Aliamphritea ceti: one gene and its partner. The protein of the gene in region 1 interacts with the protein of each later gene in a pairwise test. Links are inferred from orthologs where the notes say so. Each region holds a gene or a part of one and is shown on either strand. Other genes may lie near its edges.

Region 1 (4,301 bases):
TTGAACTTGCGCAGACTTTATATAAGGCTGGTGCAGTGGCTGTTGGTGTGACTGGCTATATCGGCCCGCAAAACACTGAAGAAGTAAACGGGCATTACTGGATAGCGGACAAGCGTGGCTCTTTATATATACATTAAGCATGGCTTGCCGTGCTGGTTACAGGTTTGATCTGAAGTACTGAATCAAATTTCCCACCTATAAAAACGGAGATCCAGGTCTCCGTTTTTCGTTATGATTTAATATCAAAAAAATTCAAGTTTATCTGCGTCGACAAATGTCATTTGTGGCGGTTTCATATGTTAAAATTCTGCAGCCGCGAAAGCGCATTAGCTTACTGACGGTTTGATTTTGTAGTTGTAGATTTTTTCTCTTGTCAGGCTGGTATACAGCCCTGATTCAGTTTTATCTCTTCTGTTTTATTGCTCTGTTTTCAGATTCTCCGACTGGCTTTAAGCCCTTGAGATATCTGGTCTTGACGATTGCCCAAAATCTGTTTTACGGCCTTGCAAAAGCCAAGGTTAATTTCTATAGTGTGACGTAGTGGGTAAATGTGGGTAAATGTGGAGCAAAGGGGAATTAAAGTGGAAGTCAGGGCATGTTCCGGGGTGTAAACCCGATTAATCTCGATGCCAAGGGCCGAATGGCCATTCCGGCGCGCTACCGTGAGGCAATCTCAGGGTTCTGTGCCGGGCAGTTAGTAGCCACTATTGATACTGAAGACCGTTGTCTGCTGCTTTACCCGCTTTCCGAATGGGAAGAAATTCAGGAAAAAATTGAAGCGCTTCCTAGCTTTAACAAACAGGCCCGGCGAATTCAGCGTTTGCTGATAGGCCATGCGACCGATCTGGAAATGGATAATAACGGTCGCCTTTTATTGCCAGCACCATTACGTGATTACGCTGAGCTGGAAAAGAAAATCATTCTGCTGGGGCAGGGCAATAAGTTCGAGATCTGGAGTGAAGACCGCTGGAACAGCACCCGGGATGATTATCTGAATGATGATGACGGCGGAATGGAACTGCCGGATGATTTGCAAAATTTATCGCTTTAAGCCGGTAACGGCTGATGAAAACCATTAGGGGTCAATGCACATGAGTGCAGAATTTCAACACATTACAGTGCTGCTGAATGAAGCTGTCGATACCCTTGTTGGTGACGGAGATGGTTTTTATATTGATGGAACCTTTGGCAGGGGCGGGCATTCCGCACTGGTTCTTGAACGTTTAACGCCGCAGGGCAAGTTACTGGCAATTGATAAAGATCCTGAAGCAATTGCCTGTGCAGCACAGCGATTTGCAACAGAACCGCGCTTCGATATCGAGCGCGGTTCTTTCGCTCAGCTACAGGAGTTTGTTGAAGCCCGTGATCTGTCAGGCAAGCTGGACGGTGTGTTACTGGATCTGGGGGTTTCTTCTCCGCAACTGGATGATCCAAACCGCGGCTTCAGTTTTATGACTGATGGCCCGTTAGATATGCGCATGAACCCGGACGTTGGGGAAAGTGCTGCTGAATGGCTGACCCATGCGACTGAGGCGCAAATTGCGGATGTTCTTTATACCTATGGAGAAGAACGTCACGGTCGCCGAATAGCCAGAGCTATTCTGGCTGCACAAGCAGAAGAACCTATTACGACGACAGGGCGCTTATCAAAGATTGTCGCTGATGCGAACCCTTCTTGGGAAAAAGGTAAGAATCCTGCTACCCGTGCTTTTCAGGGTATCCGTATATTCATTAACCGCGAGCTGGATGATCTGGAAGCCTGTCTTGAGCAATCACTGGAAATGCTTAAGGTCGGTGGCCGACTGGTTGTGATTAGCTTCCACTCTTTGGAAGACAGAATAGTTAAACGTTTTATTCGTCAGCACGTGAAAGGTGATGAGCATTTGCCGAGAGGTATTCCTTTTACCGATGACATGTTGGAAAAACGACTTAAGGCTGTGACAAAAGCTGTTAAAGCCAGTCGTAAAGAAGTTGATGATAACCCGCGTTCACGCAGTGCCGTTATGCGTGCGGCGGTAAAACTGAAGTGAAAGTTAGTTGGCCTGCCTGGCTGCAGTTTGGTACTGCAGCCCTGAGTGATGAGGAAAATGATTCAGTAGTTGCTGAACGTCCTGCTGTCATGCTGAAGGCCAGTGATCTGTACGTTAAATCGGTTGTTCTGTTGGTGTTGGTAAGTTGCATTGTTATTTCGGCATTGATGGTTATTTTTACCGCCTATCAGTACCGCCTGAACTTTAACCATCAACAGCAACTGGTGCAGCAATGGGATGAGTTACAGGTGGAGTGGGGGCAGCTGCTTTTAGAGCAAGGAGCCCTGGCAGCGAATAGCCGGGTTGAAAACCTGGCAACTAAAAAGTTAAGCATGCAGATTCCGGCCAGAATAGAGGTTATACGTGATGAGCGTTAAAGCTACAGCGAACAGTCAGGATAACCAGGAGATGTTGCAAGACGTCGCCGGTATCCAGACGCGTGCTGCACGTGGCTGGCGCTTGTGGCTGGTACTGCTGCTCTTGTTGCTGATTGCTGGCTTTATTGTTGCCAAAATGGTTTCGCTGAATGTGCAGGATCAGGCATTTTTGCAAAAGCAGGGCGATTCCCGGGTATTACGAACGACGGCGATTCCGGCGCACCGTGGTGTAATTACCGATCGAAATGGCGAACCATTGTCTGTCAGTGCTCCAGTAGCAACGGTATGGGTAAATCCGAAAGAATTCGAAATTGAGAATCCTGCTGTTGGCAAGCTTGCAAGCTTGCTGGGTTTTAAACCCGGTGAAGTGAAAGAGAAAGTAGCCCGTTACCGAACTAAGCAGTTTTTATATTTGAAGCGACAGATTACGCCAGATCTTGCAGAAAGTGTTGAGGCTCTGCGTATTAAAGGGCTGCATGTCGATCGGGAATATAAGCGTTATTACCCAGCATCTGAAGTGACTGCCCACCTTGTGGGTTTTACTAATTTAGATGGTGTCGGGCAGGAAGGACTTGAGTTGGCATTTGAGGACTGGCTCAAAGGTGTTCCGGGCAAAAAACTAGTAATGCGTGATTTGCTGGGTCGGACAATTAAGCATATTCGCCAGGTCGAAGATGTTGTGCAGGGTAAAGATCTGCAGTTGAGTATTGATCTGCGTCTGCAGTATTTAGCTTACCGTGAGCTGAAGGCTGCAGTCAGTGCACATAAAGCGGATTCTGGCGCACTGGTTATGTTGAATGCTCGAACCGGTGAGGTGTTAGCGATGGTGAATCAGCCGTCGTTTAACCCAAACGATCGCTCGAACCTGATTCCTGCAATGCTTAGAAATCGTGCGATCACGGATATTTTTGAACCAGGTTCAACTATGAAGCCGTTAACAGTTGCTGCGGCGCTAATGAGTGGTCAGTACACGGCGGAAAGTGTGGTAGACACCGCGCCAGGTTATATTCGGGTCAGAGGGCGGACCATCAGAGATCACCGTAATTATGGTGAGCTGGATATGACCAAGATTATTACTAAGTCCAGTAACGTAGGTGTGACTAAGTTAGCGCTGAGTATGCATGAAGATGCAGTGCGTAACGTGTTTTACAACCTTGGTCTGGGGCAGTCCACAAACAGTGGGTTTCCAGGGGAGCAGACCGGGGTTTTACCGTACATAGAAAAGAAACGTGTAGTTGAGCGGGCCACTATGTCATACGGCTATGGTTTATCAGCAACGCCGTTGCAGGTTGCTCAGGCATATTTGCCATTTGCCAACCAGGGTGTGATGCCAACAGTTTCATTGCTGAAGATTGATAAGCCTGACAGTTCAGTGCGGGTAATGCCGGTAGATATCGCTGAAACGATTTTAGACATGATGGAAACGGTTACCAATAAAGGCGGTACCGGAACCCAGGCTGCGGTTGATGGGTACCGGGTTGCAGGTAAGACAGGTACTGCACATAAAGCTGCTAAAGGTGGTTATAAAGAAGATCAGTATATTTCGGTATTCGCAGGCATCGCTCCGGTAAGTGATCCACGGATAATCACTGTTGTGATGATAGATAATCCGAAAGGTCAGGAGTATTACGGCGGTGAAGTAGCTGCGCCGGTCTTTGCGCGGGTCGTAGGTGGTGCGTTACGCAGTTTAAATGTTGCACCGGATAAGTTGGCCGAAGGCGAGACCCAGGTGGTAATGAAATGACAGGTTTGGGAACGGGGAAACAACTAGCTGAACTGTTGGCGATAGGGGTCGCGGACAGTCAGTTAGCCCCACTTATTCATGATGCTGATCTGACTAATGTGCAGATCAGTGCGTTGACGCTGGATAGCCGTATGGTGCAGCCGGGTATGT
Region 2 (3,570 bases), 590 kb from region 1 along the record:
CGTCTGCCTGTGCACCTTCCGGTGCGTCTACAGGTTCACGCGAAGCGCTGGAACTGCGTGATGGCGATAAGTCCCGTTACCTGGGGAAAGGCGTACTGAAAGCGGTTGCTGCTATTAACGGTGAGATCCGTAATAGCCTGGTAGGCATGGATGTTACTGATCAGCGTGCGCTGGACAATAAAATGCTCGAGCTGGACGGTACTGAGAACAAAGCTAAATTGGGTGCAAATGCTATCCTGGCGGTGTCTCTGGCGGCTGCTAAAGCAGCAGCTATTAGCAAGAATGTTGAGTTGTATGAACATATAGCTGATCTGAACGGTACTGCTGGTCAGTTCTCTATGCCTGTACCAATGATGAATATTCTGAACGGCGGTGAACACGCTGATAACAATGTTGATATCCAGGAGTTCATGGTTCAGCCGGTTACGACGGATAATTTTGCTGATGCACTGCGTTGTGGCGCGGAAATTTTCCATGCGCTGAAAGCTGTGCTGAAAGCACGTGGTCTGAATACTGCTGTCGGTGATGAAGGTGGTTTCGCACCTAACCTGGGTTCTAACGAAGAAGCGCTGGTTGTCATTAAAGAAGCTGTAGCAAATGCCGGATACGAGTTGGGCAAAGATGTTACTCTGGCGCTGGACTGCGCTGCATCTGAATTCTACAAAGACGGCAAGTATGATCTTTCCGGTGAAGGTAAGGTATTTGATTCCGAAGGTTTCGGTGACTACCTGGCTAACCTGACCGAAAATTATCCGATCGTTTCTGTTGAAGATGGTCTGGATGAGTCTGATTGGGACGGTTGGGCAAGCCTAACCCGTAAGATTGGTGATAAAGTACAGCTGGTCGGTGATGATCTGTTTGTAACTAACACTAAGATTCTGTCCCGCGGTATTGAACAAAACATTGGTAATTCAATCCTGATTAAGTTCAATCAGATTGGTTCTTTGTCTGAAACTCTGGATGCCATTACGATGGCGAAAGATGCAGGCTTTACCGTTGTTATTTCGCACCGTTCCGGTGAAACTGAAGATACAACTATTGCTGACCTGGCAGTAGGTACAGCAGCAGGCCAGATCAAAACTGGTTCACTGTGTCGTTCTGACCGTGTTGCTAAATATAACCGTCTGTTACGTATTGCTGAACAGTTGGGTGATAAAGCCGTATATAACGGTTTGAAAGAGATTAAAGGTCAGGCATAACACTGACTGAGTTTTAAAAACAAGGGGGCGGAATGCCTCCTTTTTTAACTGAGGATCGGCGTCGATATTTTATGTTTCGCTGGCTTGTTTGGATTTTAATTATTGCCGTCACCGGCCTGCAGTATCGCCTTTGGTTTGGTGAGGCGAATTTGCGTGAAGTTTGGGCGCTGCAATATGAAATTCAGAATCAGCAAACTGAAAATGATCAATTAGTCGAGCGTAATCATCGTCTTCAGGCTGAAGTAAAAGATCTTAAAAAAGGTCTTGCTGCGTTGGAAGAGCGTGCCCGTAATGACTTAGGTATGGTGCGTGAAGATGAGACTTTTTTTCAGTTAATCCCCGGCAAGACATCATTGCCTGATGATGCTCCCTGATAGTTTTATTCCCTGGATATATCAATGACCACAGCGTTTCCAACAGAACTGAATTATGCCTACGGTGAGCCGCAAGCGACGGCGGTGATTCGTCAGCATCCTGAGGATTTCCAGGTAACTGAAAACCTGGCATTTGAGCCAGATGGCGCAGGTGATCATGTTTATTTGTATATTCGTAAAACGGGTGAGAATACTGATTGGGTTGCCCGGCAGTTGGCGAATTTTTGTCAGGTAAGCCCGCGTGAAGTTGGTTATGCAGGTAAGAAAGACCGACACGCAATAACAGAACAATGGTTTAGTGTACATATGCCAGGCCGGTCACCACTTACCTGGTCTTTGTTTGGAGGTGACTCCATTCAGGTTCTAAAGGCAACAAAGCATGGTCGTAAACTGCGTCTGGGCAGCTTGACGGGTAATCGCTTTGCCATTCGCTTGCGTAATGTTACTGATGCTGATGCTGTTATTCAGCGTTGTGAACTGGTACGTCAGGGGGTTCCAAATTACTTTGGCGAGCAGCGTTTCGGTCATCACGGTGGCAATCTCGTTAAAGGTGCTGCCTTGATCAAAGGCGAGTATAAAGAGCGACAGAAGCATAAGAAAGGGATGTATATCTCGGCAGTGCGCTCTTTCCTGTTTAATCAGGTGGTTTCTGCTCGTTATGCAAATGCAATCACACCGATGACGGGTGATGTTCTTATGCATCAGGGGAGCCAGAGTTGTTTTGTGTTTGATGCCCAAGATGCAACGATTACAGAACGTTTAGAAAATCTGGAAGTTCATCTGACAGCTCCAATGTGGGGGCGTGGGCGTTCTATCTGTACCGATCAGGCATTTGAGTGGGAAATTGCACAGTTGGATGCTTATCAGGAGTTGCAGTCCGGCCTGGAGAATTTGGGGCTTAATCAGGAGCGGCGTGCGTTACGTTTATTGCCGCAGCAGCTCGAAGTGACTAAGGAAGCAGACGATCAGTTATTACTAAGCTTTGATCTGAGCGTTGGTTCGTTTGCAACCAGTGTGTTACGGGAAATTTGTCAGGTAGAAAACGCGCAGCGTGGAGAGTTTTGATGCGAATTTTACTGTCTAATGATGATGGTGTGTATGCCCCGGGTTTGGAGATGTTAGCAACAACTCTGGCAGAAAGTTTTAGTATTGACGTTGTTGCTCCTGACAGAAACCGTAGTGGTGCCAGTAATGCACTGACACTTGACCGGCCTTTAGAGGCCCATCAGCATCACAATGGTTTTTACAGTCTTAATGGTACGCCAACGGATTGTGTTCATCTGGGAATTTCAGGTGTGCTTTGCGAGAAGCCTGATATTGTTATTTCAGGTATAAACGCTGGCGCGAATCTAGGCGACGATGTTATCTATTCAGGTACTGTAGCTGCTGCTATTGAGGGTCGTTATCTGAATCTTCCCCCGATTGCTGTTTCTATGCTGGGAAGTCATCCAGATAATTATCAGGCTGCAGCCATTATTATTCAGCAGCTACTGGCTGATATTCATAGCTTGAATCTGGCGCCCCGTACAGTTTTAAATATCAATGTGCCAGATAGGCCGTTAGAAGATATTAAGGGCATGCAACTGGTAAGGTTGGGGCATCGGGTACTCGCTGATACTCCTGTAGAATCTGTTGATCCGAGAGGTACGAAGCGCTATTGGATTGCAGGTGCCGGTGCAGCAGCAGACTGTGGCCCTGGTACGGATTTTTATGCGGTTCAGGAGGGCTATGTAGCCATTACTCCGCTGAATGTTGATATGACTCAGTATTCAGGAATGGATAACTTAAGCCATTGGCTGGAAAATCTGAGTGACTGATTATTAGTATGTGGTTTGCTGTTTATTTGATGGTAAAGAACAGAGTGTCTAAGGAGTTGTTTTGAATAAATTACAGTTGCAGGGAATCGGTATGACCTCGCAACGCACCCGCAGCCGTTTAGTGCAGCGGTTGCAGGATCAGGGCATTATTGATCCGCAGGTGCTGGATGTGATGGCAAG

Evidence for each region.
Region 2: the proteins of ftsL (region 1) and ftsB interact in binary tests that used the Escherichia coli proteins (3 or more experiments, as listed by UniProt). The link is inferred for Aliamphritea ceti from one-to-one orthologs.

What each region holds. Positions count from the first base shown.
Region 1 is NZ_AP025282.1:1,476,862-1,481,162, forward strand. Bases 752-3,716 are described here. They hold ftsL (cell division protein FtsL), read left to right. Parts: upstream 752-2,026; coding sequence 2,027-2,407; downstream 2,408-3,716. Other genes in these bases: mraZ (division/cell wall cluster transcriptional repressor MraZ), read left to right, coding at 752-1,051; rsmH (16S rRNA (cytosine(1402)-N(4))-methyltransferase RsmH), read left to right, coding at 1,092-2,030; OCU49_RS06810 (peptidoglycan D,D-transpeptidase FtsI family protein), read left to right, coding at 2,397-3,716. In the rest of the region: OCU49_RS06790 (hypothetical protein), read left to right, coding at 1-137; more of mraZ, read left to right, coding at 596-751; more of OCU49_RS06810, read left to right, coding at 3,717-4,151; OCU49_RS06815 (UDP-N-acetylmuramoyl-L-alanyl-D-glutamate--2,6-diaminopimelate ligase), read left to right, coding at 4,148-4,301. UniProt on the Escherichia coli protein: Essential cell division protein. May link together the upstream cell division proteins, which are predominantly cytoplasmic, with the downstream cell division proteins, which are predominantly periplasmic.
Region 2 is NZ_AP025282.1:889,197-892,766, forward strand. Bases 1-2,902 are described here. They hold ftsB (cell division protein FtsB), read left to right. Parts: upstream 1-1,231; coding sequence 1,232-1,573; downstream 1,574-2,902. Other genes in these bases: eno (phosphopyruvate hydratase), read left to right, coding at 1-1,199; truD (tRNA pseudouridine(13) synthase TruD), read left to right, coding at 1,598-2,638; surE (5'/3'-nucleotidase SurE), read left to right, coding at 2,638-2,902. Also shown: more of surE, read left to right, coding at 2,903-3,390; OCU49_RS04035 (protein-L-isoaspartate(D-aspartate) O-methyltransferase), read left to right, coding at 3,482-3,570. UniProt on the Escherichia coli protein: Essential cell division protein. May link together the upstream cell division proteins, which are predominantly cytoplasmic, with the downstream cell division proteins, which are predominantly periplasmic.